One region of the Streptosporangium becharense genome, then DNA from elsewhere that is predicted to be linked to it. Evidence: riboswitches for the same ligand, from Rfam matches in the RefSeq annotation. Region 1 holds a riboswitch; each other region holds the start of a gene.
The links. A riboswitch is a leader RNA that binds a small molecule or an ion and turns the genes downstream of it on or off. The one in region 1 is predicted to bind cobalamin.
Positions count from the first base shown of each region.

Region 2: linked by a shared signal. The riboswitch ahead of F4562_RS03735 ((2Fe-2S) ferredoxin domain-containing protein) and the one ahead of cobN (cobaltochelatase subunit CobN) in region 1 are both predicted to bind cobalamin.
Region 3: linked by a shared signal. The riboswitch ahead of bluB (5,6-dimethylbenzimidazole synthase) and the one ahead of cobN (cobaltochelatase subunit CobN) in region 1 are both predicted to bind cobalamin.
Region 4: linked by a shared signal. The riboswitch ahead of F4562_RS28740 (ribonucleoside-diphosphate reductase subunit alpha) and the one ahead of cobN (cobaltochelatase subunit CobN) in region 1 are both predicted to bind cobalamin.

Region 1 is NZ_JACHMP010000001.1:7,553,725-7,556,924, forward strand. It holds gene F4562_RS32595 (precorrin-8X methylmutase) at 1-38, opposite strand, end outside; gene cobG (precorrin-3B synthase) at 35-1,480, opposite strand; cobalamin riboswitch at 1,527-1,700, shown strand; gene cobN (cobaltochelatase subunit CobN) at 1,810-3,200, shown strand, end outside.
Region 2 is NZ_JACHMP010000001.1:853,141-856,340, reverse strand. It holds gene F4562_RS03750 (hypothetical protein) at 1-199, shown strand, start outside; gene F4562_RS03745 (protein kinase domain-containing protein) at 192-734, shown strand; gene F4562_RS03740 (hypothetical protein) at 734-955, shown strand; cobalamin riboswitch at 1,097-1,298, shown strand; gene F4562_RS03735 ((2Fe-2S) ferredoxin domain-containing protein) at 1,339-1,806, shown strand; gene F4562_RS03730 (DUF262 domain-containing protein) at 1,889-3,200, opposite strand, start outside.
Region 3 is NZ_JACHMP010000001.1:884,399-887,598, reverse strand. It holds gene F4562_RS03890 (mycothiol-dependent nitroreductase Rv2466c family protein) at 1-619, opposite strand, end outside; gene bluB (5,6-dimethylbenzimidazole synthase) at 879-1,511, opposite strand; cobalamin riboswitch at 1,546-1,745, opposite strand; gene F4562_RS03880 (SDR family NAD(P)-dependent oxidoreductase) at 2,079-2,837, shown strand; gene F4562_RS03875 (class-II fumarase/aspartase family protein) at 2,840-3,200, shown strand, end outside.
Region 4 is NZ_JACHMP010000001.1:6,592,430-6,595,629, forward strand. It holds gene glmS (glutamine--fructose-6-phosphate transaminase (isomerizing)) at 1-247, shown strand, start outside; gene F4562_RS28735 (tripartite tricarboxylate transporter substrate-binding protein) at 379-1,401, shown strand; cobalamin riboswitch at 1,406-1,606, shown strand; gene F4562_RS28740 (ribonucleoside-diphosphate reductase subunit alpha) at 1,722-3,200, shown strand, end outside.

The DNA of each region.
Region 1 (3,200 bases):
CGGTAGATCTCCGCGCCGTCGCGGACGTAGTCGATCACAGGTCCCCTCTGGCGGCCGCCAGCGCGGCCGCGGTCTCCTCGATGCCGGCACAGGTCAGGCCGGTGCCGTCCAGCTCCACGCGGTAGCCGTCGCCGGTGGCGACCACGTCCGCGACCCGTCCTCTGGGCCGGCCGCAGCGTCTGCCGCAGCCCGCCCAGTGCACGGGGAGCGTACCGGTGCCCGGCGCGCCGCCCGCGACCGCCCCACCGGCTCGGGCGACGACGAGGGCGGCGTCGGCGCGGACGTCGGCCAGCGACTTGGCGCAGCCGGGACGGCCGGCGCAGGCCGTCACCCCGATCCACGGCGAGGCGGGGTCGGCGACCAGCCCGGCGGCGGTGAGGCGGGCGGCGGTGGCGGCGACCTCGTCCGGCGGCAGGCCGGGCAGGACGGCGCCGCGCCACGGCGTGAGCCGGATCTCACCGCCCACGGCGGCGTCCGCGAGCGCCTCGGCCTGCGCGGCGGTCAGCCGTCCCAGCGGCACCGCGACCCCGAGCGCGACGCGGGTGCCGTCCCGGCTCGGGAAGACCCCGACGGGCCCGAGAGTCACCGGCTCGGCCCTCACCGGCCCGATCTCCGGACCGGTGCCGGTCCCCGGTTCGCTGCCGGTCCCCACCGGCCCGCCCCCCGGACCGCTGCCGGTCCCCGGCCCGGGCCCGGCGGTCCCGTACCGGGACGGGCCGTCGTCCGCCGCGGAGGACGCGGGAACCCCGGCACGCGGTACGAGGGCCGCCCGCACCCGGGCGGTGACCCGGGCGGCGCCGTCCCGGAGCTCGGAGATCCGCCAGGCGGTGACGCCCTGGGCCGCCTGCTCGGCGAGGAAGGCGTCGGCGGCGGCCAGCAGGGCCGTCACGGCCTCGCCCAGCGGGACGCGTATGCCGGTGTCCACCCCCGCGACCAGCAGCGCGGCCTCGTCCACGCCGGTCGGCAGGACGGCGGCGTCGGCGCCGAGCCCGGCCACGTCCCCGCGTCCGTCGTCGAGGGCGAACATGAACCGGCCGGGCAGGGCGGCCAGGGCGGGACGGGCGCACAGCCGCCGGTCGAGCTCGTCCACCAGGGGCGTCACGTCGGCGACCCCGGCTCCGTCCAGGCCGCTCAGCGGGGAGGCGAGGACGTTGCGCACGCGCTCGTGGGTGGCGGACGGCAGCAGGCCGGCGGCGGCCATCCGGGTGGCGAAACCGTTCCCGGCGCCGTCTGAGGTGCCATCTGAGGGGCCGTCCGAGGGGCCGAGGCCGCGGACCTGGACGTTCGCCCGCGAGGTCAGCTCGATGACGCCGCTCCCGTACGAGGAGGCGGCCTCGGCGAGTTCGCGCAGGCAGAAGGGGGTCAGCCGCCCGCCGGGCACCCGGACGCGCGCCAGGCCGCCGTCGGCGGCGGCGTGCGTCTGAAGGGCTCCGGGGCAGGCATCGAGTCGCGATCGTCCGGGAAAGTCGGCAATGGCCACGGACAGGATGTTAATGCCAGTTTCTTGCAATGAGCCGGACTGCCGTAGTGTCATCGGTGGCGACGGCAAAGGGAGGAAGCCGGTGCGAGTCCGGCGCGGTCCCGCCACTGTAACCGGGGAGCGAACCCCACCCGGGCCACTGTCCGACGGTCGGACGGGAAGGCCGGGGTGAGCACCGATCCGGCAGCCAGGAGACTCCAGCCGTCGTGGCCGACGACGACCCGGGGCGAGGACCCCGAGTGAGGAAGCTCCGTGCGCTTTTCGCCCTTCCCCCGCCACACCGTGGCATCGCTGAGCCGTACCGTCCCGTCCTCCCTGGAGCGTGGCGCGTGATCCTCCTGCTCTCCACCTCCGACACCGACCTGCTGAGCGCCCGCGCGAGCGGCGCGGATTACCGGCTGGGCAACCCCGCCCGGCTCACCGCCGACGACCTCCCGGCGCTGGTCGAGGGCACCGACCTGGTCGTGGTCCGCCTGCTGGGCGGGCGCCGCGCCTGGGAGGAGGGCCTGGACGCGCTGCTCGCCGGGCCCCGGCCCGTCGTCGTCCTCGGCGGCGAGCAGGCGCCGGACGCCGAGCTGATGGAACTGTCCACGGTGCCCGGCGGCGTCTGCGCCGAGGCGCACGCCTACCTCGCCCACGGCGGGGCGGCCAACCTGACCGAACTCCACCGGTTCCTGTCCGACACGCTGCTGCTCACCGGCCACGGGTTCGCCCCGCCCGCCCCCACCCCCACCTGGGGTGTGCTGGAGCGTCAGGCCCGCCGCGAGGACGGGCCGGTCGTCGGGGTGCTCTACTACCGAGCCCACCACGTGGCGGGCAACACCGCCTTCGTCGAGGCGCTCTGCTCGGCGATCGAAGACTCGGGCGGCCGGGCGCTGCCCCTGTACTGCGCGTCCCTGCGCGCCGCCGACCCCGGCCTGCTGGAGGCTCTGCGCACGGTCGACGCCCTGGTGGTGACCGTGCTCGCCGCGGGCGGCACCCGCCCGGCGACCGCGTCCGCCGGGGGCGACGACGAGGCGTGGGACGTCGGCGCCCTCGCCGAGCTGGACGTGCCCGTCCTGCAGGGGCTCTGCCTGACCGGCAGCCGCTCGCAGTGGGAGGAGAACGACGACGGCCTGTCCCCGCTGGACGCCGCCACCCAGGTCGCGATCCCCGAGTTCGACGGACGCATCATCACCGTGCCGTTCTCGTTCAAGGAGATCGACGAGGACGGGCTGACCGTCTACGTCGCCGACCCCGAGCGGGCCGCCCGCGTGGCGGGCATCGCCGTGCGGCACGCCGCGCTGCGGCACGTCCCGCCCGCCGAGCGGCGGCTGGTGCTGATGCTGTCGGCCTACCCCACCAAGCACGCCCGCATCGGCAACGCCGTCGGCCTGGACACCCCGGCGAGCCTCGTGCGGCTGCTGGCCGCGCTCCGGGAGCACGGCTACGACATCGGCGCCGAGGGCGAGCTGCCCGGGGTGGCCGAGCAGGACGGCGACGCGCTGGTCCACGCCCTGATCGCCGCGGGCGGGCAGGACCAGGACTGGCTGACCGAGGAGCAGCTCGCCGCCAACCCGGTCCGCATCGGCGCGGGCCGCTACGCCGAGTGGTACGGCACGCTCCCCGGCGACCTGCGTGCCCGGATCGAGGAGCACTGGGGCCCGCCGCCCGGTGAGCTGTTCGTCGACCGCTCGCGCGACCCGGAGGGCGAGATCGTGCTGGCCGCGCTGCGCGCCGG
Region 2 (3,200 bases), 6.7 Mb from region 1:
GCCCATCGACGAGCAACGCGCGTACGGCGACGCCTTCCGCCGGCTCCTGGCCTTCGAGGACTCCGTCCACGAGATCAGGAGGATCGGCGACGATCTGGTGCGGTCCGGCTTCGACGGTCTCCTCGATGGAACCCTCCACCCCCGAGTGGATTCCCCTTGTCGATCTTCTCTCTGTGACGCCCGGAGGCGCGGTGGCTGAGCGTACGGTCATCCTCGAACGGTACGAACTCGACGAGGTGCACCTCGGCAAGGGAGGCATGGGGGAGGTCTGGGGCAGCTACGACAAGCGGCTGTCCCGGCTCACCCGGACCGGTCAGATGATGGGTACCGCGTCCTACATGCCGCCTGAGCAGATCCGGGGCGGGACGCTCGCGCCGCAGAGCGACCTTTACGCCCTCGGGTGCGTCCTGCACGAACTGCTCACCGGGAGGAGGCTGTTCACGGGACCCACCGAGTACGGCGTGTACGAGCAGCAGATCCACACCGCGCCGCCCCGGGTGCGGCGGTTCCGGCCCGACGTCCCGCCTGAGCTGGACGAGTTCGTTCTGCCGCTGCTGGCCAAGCGGGTCGGGGAAAGGCCGGAGACCACCGCCGCGCCGCCCCCGCCTTCCACCGGCTCGCCGTGGATCTGGCGAAGCGGTACCACGCCGACGATGAGCGGGTCTTCCAGTGCCGCATGCAGGAGGCCACCTGTCATGTGCATCTCGGCGACAGCGGCCTGGCGCTCCGCTTGATGCACGCTCTGCTCGCCGACGAGTTGCGGGCGTATTCGGCGGACGACCCGCGGACCCTGGAACTGCGCAGGCAGATCGGTGAGCTGCAGAAGAGCACGGGTGACGTCGAGTCCGCCCGGAGCACGCTCGCCGGCCTGCTCGACGATCTCGGCCGCCTGTACGGGCCCGACCATCCGGCGACGGTCCGGGTCCGCGACGGCCTGACCCGCCTGGCTCCCTGACCGGTCAGGGCGGTTCCCGGAACTCCATCCGGTAGGAAACCGGCGTATTCGTGATCCACCGTACGTCCGCGCGCGTCGTCCCGTTCGCGGCGGGCGGTCACCGGTGTTCCGGGGTGCGGTGATCCTGTCCACTCCGTGTCGCCGTTATGTCGGAGTTGTAGTGCTGTGTCAGTATGGCCGGGTAGGCGACGGCGGAACGAGGAAACCGGTGCGAATCCGGCGCGGTCCCGCCACTGTGATCGGCGAGCGGACCCCGACGACGCCACTGCCCGCACGCGGGTGGGAAGGCCGGGGCGAGCGGTGACCCGAGAGCCAGGAGACTCGCGCGGTCGCCTCCTCGACGAAGCCGGGGCGGATCTCCCCGGGGAGGAGGAAGCGTCGGTATGCCCATGGGGACGACCGATCCGGTGCCGTGCCGGGTCACCGTGTGCCGTGACTGCTGCTGCGGCACGTCCAAGGTGCGCGGCGTCGATCACGCGGAGCAGGTCGCGTATCTCAGCGAGCGGATGCCGGTGGGCGTCTCGGAGTGCCTGGGCGTGTGCGAACGGGCCAACGTGGTCGTGGTGCGGCCCTCGGCCGCGGGACGGGCCGCCGGTGGCCGCCCGGTGTGGTTGGGGCTGGTGAACGATCCGGCGGCGACGGAGGACGTCGCGGCCTGGGTGCGGGCGGGCGGCCCGGGTGTCGCCGCGCCGCCCGACATCCTGGACCTGTACGCCTTCACCCCGCCGCGACGCGTCGCCGGCCCGTCCCGCACGCCTCGGGTCGGGAGGCGCAGCCCGTTGCCTGTACTACCGGGTTCTGAAAGGGCGGAAACGCGCAAGCCGCGTCCTGGCGGGCGCGCGGACGGGTGAACCCCGCCCGCCGGTCGGCGGTGAGGAACGGCGGCGCGTTCAATCGTTGCGCCACCGCCTCCCTCCGAGGGGCGGAGGCCGTTCACTCCGTGTCGATATCAGCCTCTCCCAGGAGCTCGTCGGCGTGTTTGACACCCAGCTCGGCCATGAACTCCCGCTCTCTGGCGGCCAGGTCCGCCAGACGGACTTCGATGAATCCCGCGTCGTCCCCTTCCCGGAGCCGGCGCAGGGCCTCGTGGGAAATGCCGTGCGTGCGTGTCACAGCTTCCTCCGTCAAAGGGTCCAGATCGATCAACGCCTGCCGCACGGAGATCCGGGAGGGTGTCGTCATCACCAGTCGATTGGCCGGACTGGACGTTCCCTCTATGCCACGCCTATTGACAACGTGCCGGTATGCCTCGGTATGGGATGTGGCCAGCAGATTCTTGGGATCGAGAGAAGTCCCGTCGGGGTTGACGCGATGGGGAAACTCCTTGAGCTCCCACAGGATGAAAGCCCGTACTCGCGCGCTACGCAGATCGAAACGTTGTGGAAAAGGTCGGGCGTGCTGGTCGCCGAGGCGGAGGGTGCCGTTCCCCGCAGCGAAGTCCTTGATCTCTTGGAGTGACTGCCTGACCTGGGTGGTGTTGGCTCCGGCGAAGTGCCCGGACCACGAGGTCGTCCAGAACCATCGCCTCAGCAAGACGAGTTGCCGTTTGTCGGGCTCTGGGCAGAAGTGGAAGAAGGCGGCCAGCAGCATGATCTGCAGGTTGTAAGGGACCAGGCGTGCCAGCGGAACCCCGGCATGGGACCGGAGGAAGTCAACCGCCTGTTCCAGGGCGAGGTCGGTGGCTTCCACCGCGGAGAGCAGCCCACCCTCCACTCGCTTGGCCAGGGCCTCCCAACGGGTGTCCTGTACGTCCTCCTCTCCAGAGATCGCAAGGATGGCGCGGAAGATCGTGAGTGAGGGTATCTCGCCGAAGCCCGAGACCGCGATGCGTTCCTGGATGGCCTCCATCCGGTCGGCAAGGCTGTCCGGGCCGGTCGTGGCGTAGGTCAGCGCGGTCACCATCTGATCCGGCGTCATCGACTGACCGCTGCTGTTGACCCGCGAGAACACCTCCACTGCATGGGTCAGCGAACCGCCGACCAGGCGGACCGCGGCCATCTTGTACTGCTTGATCCGCTGGGCGACTTGTTCGGCCTCGTCGATGAACGGAGTGATGTCGCCGCCCGGAACCCTGGCCTGTGACAACTCGCGTGCGTAGGCGAGGAAATCCATCGTCCGGAGGATCGAGCCCATCGGCAGGTAGGTATGGGGAGCGCGATCCCCGTACTTCCAGTGCCGGTATCGGGTGGACCTGTCGTCGCCATCCCCCAGGACTCGATAGATCCACCACATCCAGTCGCGCTGT
Region 3 (3,200 bases), 6.7 Mb from region 1:
GGCGGAGCCGGGGCTCCTCGTGCGGGGGGCCCTTGAGCTCATGGAAGCCCGGGGTGCCGGCCACCAGCAGTGTCCCGTCCCACAGGCGGCCCGCCCGCTCCCCGGTGGGGATCCTGGAGAGGACGGGGCCGAAGAACACGACACGCTCGTCATCGGCGCCGGTGACGGCGACCACCGGGGTGCCGACGTGTCCGCCGGTGTCCCCGCCGATCAGGCGCATGCCCTCGGCGTGCGAGGCGCGCACCGCCTCGTCGTAGGCCGTCGACGTCCCGGCCTCGGCCAGTTCCCGCGGGAGCCCCGCGGCGGCCAGCGCGTCGTGCAGGGAACCGATCCAGTCCTGCTCGTCGCGGTCGTCCCCGCGGGTCCACAGGGCGGTGTAGAACCTGCCGAGCGCCTGCTGACCGTGCTCCCGGAGCACGGCGGCGCAGACGCGCACGGGCACCCACAGGTAACCCTCGGGGTCGCCTTCGGGATCGTCGTCCCGGCCCTCGTTGAGCACCGACAGGCTCATCACGTGCCAGCGCACCTCGACCGGCCGGACCTTCTCCACCTCCAGCAGCCAACGGGAGGTGATCCAGGTGTAGGGGCAGGACGGGTCGAACCAGAAGTCCGCGATCATCCTGTCCGCCGCCCCGCTCGTCGCTCTGCCCACTGTCTCGATGCTCCTTCGATCGCCGTGCCCGCGCCGGGCCCGGCCCCGGACTCGAAGCCCGGCCCGGAGCCGGACTCAACCCCGGCGCCGGACTCAACCCCGGAGCCTGATCCGGCCCCGAAGCCCCGCCCGGCCCGGACCTGTGCCCTGTCCGTCGTGCCCGGACTCCGGCCGTCGTACCCGCGCCCGGTTCCCCGTCACCGTACGGCGTGCGCGTCCTTTGCCGTCACCAGCGCTCGTGACGGACCACCGCGTCCAGCGGGACGCGCCGGCGCCACCCGTGCCGCTCCAGATCGGGCACCGCCTCCACATGGGTGACCGGCCCCAGGCACAGCCAGGCCACCGGGCGGATGCCGGAGGGGATGCCGAGCAGGCTCCGGACGAACGGCTCGCGGTAGAACGAGACCCAGCCGACTCCCAGGTTCTCCGCGGTGGCCGCCAGCCACAGGTTCTGGACGGCCAGGCAGACCGAGTACAGGCCGGCGTCGGCGATGGCGTGCCGGCCCAGCACCGCGGGACCTCCCCGGGCGGCGTCGTAGGTGACGACCACCGAGAGGCTGGACTCCAGCACGCCGTCGACCTTGATCCGGGCGAACCGCTCCGCCGCGCTCCCGGTGAGGGACGCCGCGAAACGGGTCCGCTCCTCCTGGACGTGGCGGTGGAACGCGCGGCGGGTGCCGAGGTCCCGGACGAGGATGAAGTCCCAGGGCTGGGACAGTCCGACACTGGGTGCCGCGTGCGCGGCCTCCAGCACGCGTTCGAGGACGTCGCCGGGGACGGGCTCACCGGTGAACTGCGACCGCACGTCACGGCGGCGGTGGATGACCTGGTAGATGTCGGGCTGGATGTCGGTGCTCACAGGGCAGGCTCCCGCTGCGTCATGCCACCCGGGCGGTGGCAGATGGAGCGAGGCCGGTCTTCGGACTCTCGGATCAACGCCTGCACCGTCCGCCTTCCCAGCCCGAAAGGCCAGTGGCCGCACGTGAGTGCATGGACGGCGGCTCCCCGATCACCGCGGCGGGCCCGTGCCGGAATCGCACCGGCTTCCCGATTCTCCTCCCCACGGGGAGGCACCTCGCGTCAGTTCGTGCCGGACGCGACTCTAGCGCAGCCGGGTGCGGGTCTCACCGGCCGGGACCGGCGTTCCGGCGTCCCGGCGTCCCGGCGTCCCGGCGTCCACCCGGGGACGCCCCGGGGTGACCCGGGGATGACCGCCCGGTGTCGCCTCCCCGCCCGGCGGCCGGACGTCCGGCCAGGTCGGAGTGGCCCTGCTCCGCCCTCACGCGGTCCCCGGTGCGCGGCGCGGGGCGTGTTAACGGAAGAAGAACTTCGTAATAAAAACGATTGACCGACCTCTTGTCCGCTTTGTGAGCACGCTGCTACATTCCCAGTCAATCGTTTGACCTACCGAGGGGGAACACCGGGGATGGCTGTCACGATCGACCTGGCGGGGCGTACGGCGCTCGTCACCGGGGCCGCGGGAGGGCTCGGGCTCGCATGTGCCCGCGCGCTGGCCGACGCCGGTGCCGATCTCGTCGTCTCCGACCTGGAGGGACCGCGGCTGACCGAGGCCGCGACCGCCCTGGGGGCACGCGACCGGGCCGCCGACCTCACCGACCCCGAGCAGGCGGTGGCCCTGGCCGAGGAGATCGGCCGCATCGACATCCTGGTGAACTGCGCCGGCGTCATGCGCACCACGCCCCTGCTGGAGGTGACCCCGCAGGAGTGGCGCCGGATCATCGACGTCAACCTCAACGGCTCCTTCTGGATCACCCAGGCGGTCGGCCGCCGCATGGTCGAGCAGGGCGGCGGATCGATCGTGACCCTCGCCTCCGTCGCGGCCAGGTCCGGGCGGCCCAACGCCGCGCACTACTCGGCGACCAAGACCGCGCTGCTGTCGCTGACGAAGTCGGCCGCCGAGGCGCTCGCCCCGGTACGGGTCAACGCGGTCTGCCCGGGGATCTTCCTCACCCCCATGTGGGAGGAGATCATCGCCGACCGCGACGCCCGCTTCGGCCCGGACGCCGGGGCGAACTACCTCCAGGAGGTCAGCGGACGCTCCCCGCTCCGGCGTCCCGGCCGCGCCGAGGAACTCGCCGCCGCCGTCCTCTTCCTCGCCAGCGACCTCGCCTCGTTCATCACCGGCCAGGCGCTGAACGTCGACGGCGGACTGGAGATGAACTGACCGTGCAGACCTTCAAGCTGCTCCCCGCCCTCTTCGGCGACGCCGGGATGGCCGGGATCTTCTCCGCCGAGAGCACCGTGCTCTCCTGGCTGCGGGTCGAGGCCGCCCTCGCCCTGGCCCAGGCCGAGGCCGGAGTGATCGACGAGAGCGACGCCGAGGCCATCGCCGCCGCGTGCGTGCCCGCCACCATCGACCTCGACCGCCTGTGGCGGGAGGCCGTGAACGTGGGCTACCCCATCCTCCCGCTGGTGCGGATGATCGCCGCCGCGTTGCCCGAGGGGCCCAACGGCCGCGTCCACTACGGCGCGACCACGCAGGACATCATGGACAGCGGCCTGTCCCTGCAGATGAGGGAGGCGCTGG
Region 4 (3,200 bases), 960 kb from region 1:
GCTCGACAAGAACCTCACCACGCTGGGCGAGATCCGTGCCCGGGGCGGGCGGGTGCTCATGGTCGGGCACCGCGCCGCCGACCCCAAGCTGGCCGACGACTGCGTCGTGGTGCCGCGCAACGAGATCGAGCTGGACCCGATCCTGCTGACGATCCCGCTCCAGCTCTTCGCCTACCACGCGGCCGTGGCGCTGGGCCGGGACGTCGACAAGCCCCGCAACCTGGCCAAGAGCGTCACGGTGGAGTAGATCCACCCACTCCGCATCTCCTCGGTGCGGCCCCCTCGGTAAGGGCTCGGCGATAACGGCCCCGGGCGTGTGACATGAGGTGACACGCGGGTAGCCCGAGATGTACGGGGTGCCGGGGGGGAGGGGCGCTCATGCGCCGCAGGGGGTTTCTGGCGCTGGTCACCGGGGTGGTGGCCGCCGCGGGCTGCGGCCCGGCCGGCGGTCCGGCCGGCACGGCGGTCGACCGGCTGTCCGTCGTCGCGCCCGCCGTCCGCGGGCAGGGCTGGGAGGCGATGCCGCGCACCCTGGCCGGGGTCCTGACCCGGTGCCGCCTGGCCAGGGCCGTCGAGATCGTCGACCACCCGGCCGGGGCGGGCTCCGCCGTCCTGGACCGGCTGGGTTCCCCCGGCGGCCCCTTCACGGGCGAGGGCAGGGTGCTCGTCGCCGGGATGTCACTGGTGGCGGGTGCGGAGATCGCCGGCACCGCCCCCCTGGTCGGCGCCACCACCCCGCTCGCCCGCCTCGTGGGCGACTGGGCCGCCCTGGTCGTCCCGGACGGCTCCCGGCTGCGTTCCTTCGACGACTTCGCCGCCGGCGTCCGCCGGGACCCGGCGGGGCTGGCGGTCGGCGGCCGGCTGGAGGGCGGCTCGGACCACGTGCTCTACGGCATGATCGGCAAGTGCCTGGGGGCCGACGCCCGGCTGCTCGACTACGCCGGGTACCTCACCGCGGCGGACGCCGCCGAGGCGCTTCACCTCGGCCGGGTGGCCGCGCTCCTGGGGCCGGCCCGGTCGTTCCGGTCCGGGATCGCCGCCGGCCGGCTGCGTCCCCTGGTGGTCTCCTCGGGGGAGCGCGTCGACGGGATCGACGCGCCGACGCTCATGGAGCTGGACGTCCGGCTGGAGTACAGCGACTGGTGCGGCCTGCTCGGCCCGGCGCGCATGGCGGAGGCGGACCTGGACGCGGCGGTCGCCCTGTGTGACAGGATCGACGCGGCCCCCGACTGGCGGGCCCGGTGCGCGGCCAACGGCTGGAGCCGGGTCTATCTCAGCGGCGACGACTTCCGCCAGTGGTTGTCCACCGAGACGGCGCGCACCCGCGAGGTGCTGCATGACCTCGGACTGTTGAAGTCTTCCGACACAACTTGTTGGGGTAGTTGCGTCCGACGCCACTAGATGTAGGATCCTGCTCGTTGCTGGTTCGCCCCGGGAGGGGCGACGAGAGAGGGAACCCGGTGAGATTCCGGGGCTGCCCCGCAGCGGTGAACGGGAACGAAAGCCGTCATTGAGCACTGGGTGCGTCATGCCCGGGAAGCGACGGCCGGTAGGCGTGTGCACGGTGCCCGTGAGTCCGAAGACCTGCCGGTGACGTAAGTGTCCAGGGCCTCGTGGGAGGGCCCGCGGACGAGGCGGTCCGGCGTGCCCGGAATCGCTCGTATCCGCGTGCCCGTCCTCCGGGAGCCGCACGGGGAATTCGAACGAGCGAGGGGCAGGACGTGACGCACACCGTGGTCGACGCCGCAGGGGAGACCGCCGGAACGGGCGGGCAGGACGCCGCCGGGCGGGACGCCGGGACGGGAATCCGGGGCACGCGGACCGGTGGGACCGGTGGGGCGTCGGAGGCCGACCGCAGACTGGCCATCGACGAGGCCGCGGCCCGGGTCATCACCGACCCGGAGAACTCCAGGGTCGCCGCCGGGTTGCTGGCCGGGCTGATCGCCGACGAGGCCGCCGGGCACGGCGTCTTGAGCTTCTCCGACTCCGTCGCCGCCACCCACGCGGCCGGACTGGTCGCCGACCGGCTGGCGGAGTTCGTGGCCGTCAACGCCGCGGCGCTGGACGCGCTGGTCGACACCGGGGCCGACGACCGGTTCGAGTACTTCGGGCTGCGCACGGTCTACGACCGCTACCTGCTGCGCCACCCGGAGACCCGCAGGGTCCTGGAACGCCCGCAGCACTTCTTCCTGCGGGTCGCCTGCGGCCTCTCGGAGACGGTCTCCGAGGCCGCCGAGCTCTACCGGCTCATGGCGACGCTGTCCTACCTGCCCAGCTCGCCCACCCTGTTCAACTCCGGCGCGCGCCGGCCCCAGCTGTCGTCCTGCTTCCTGCTCGACTCCCCGCGCGACGAGCTGGAGGCCGTCTACGAGCGCTACGGTCAGGTCGCCCGCCTGTCGAAGTACGCCGGGGGCATCGGCATCTCCTGGAGCCGGGTCCGCTCCCGGGGGTCGCTGATCCGGGGCACCAACGGCCACTCCAACGGCATCGTGCCGTGGCTGCGCACGCTCGACGCCAGCGTCGCCGCGGTCAACCAGGGCGGCCGCCGCAAGGGTGCGGCCTGCGTCTACCTGGAGACGTGGCACGCCGACATCGAGGAGTTCCTGGAGCTGCGCGACAACACCGGCGAGGACGCGCGCCGCACGCACAACCTGAACCTGGCGAACTGGATCCCGGACGAGTTCATGCGCCGGGTCGAGGCCGACGGCACCTGGTCGCTGTTCGACCCCAAGGACGTCCCGCACCTGGTCGACCTGTACGGCGCCGCCTTCGACGAGGCGTACCGCGCCGCCGAGGCCGAGGGACGGTTCGTCAGGCGGATCCCGGCCCGCACCTTGTACGGCCGGATGATGCGCACCCTCGCCCAGACCGGCAACGGCTGGATGACTTTCAAGGACGCCGCGAACCGGACCTCCAACCAGACCGCGCGTCCCGGGAACGTCATCCACCTGTCGAACCTCTGCACCGAGATCCTGGAGGTCACCAGCGACGCGGAGACCGCCGTCTGCAACCTGGGCTCGGTCAACCTCGCCGCCCACCTGGACGCCTCCGGCGGCGACCTCGACTGGACGCGGCTGCGCGCCACCGTCCGCACCGCGGTGCGCTTCCTGGATCGCACCATCGACCTGGGCTTCTACCCGACCTCCGAGGCCGAGGCGGCCAACCGGCGCTGGCGTCCGATCGGGCTCGGCGTGATGGGC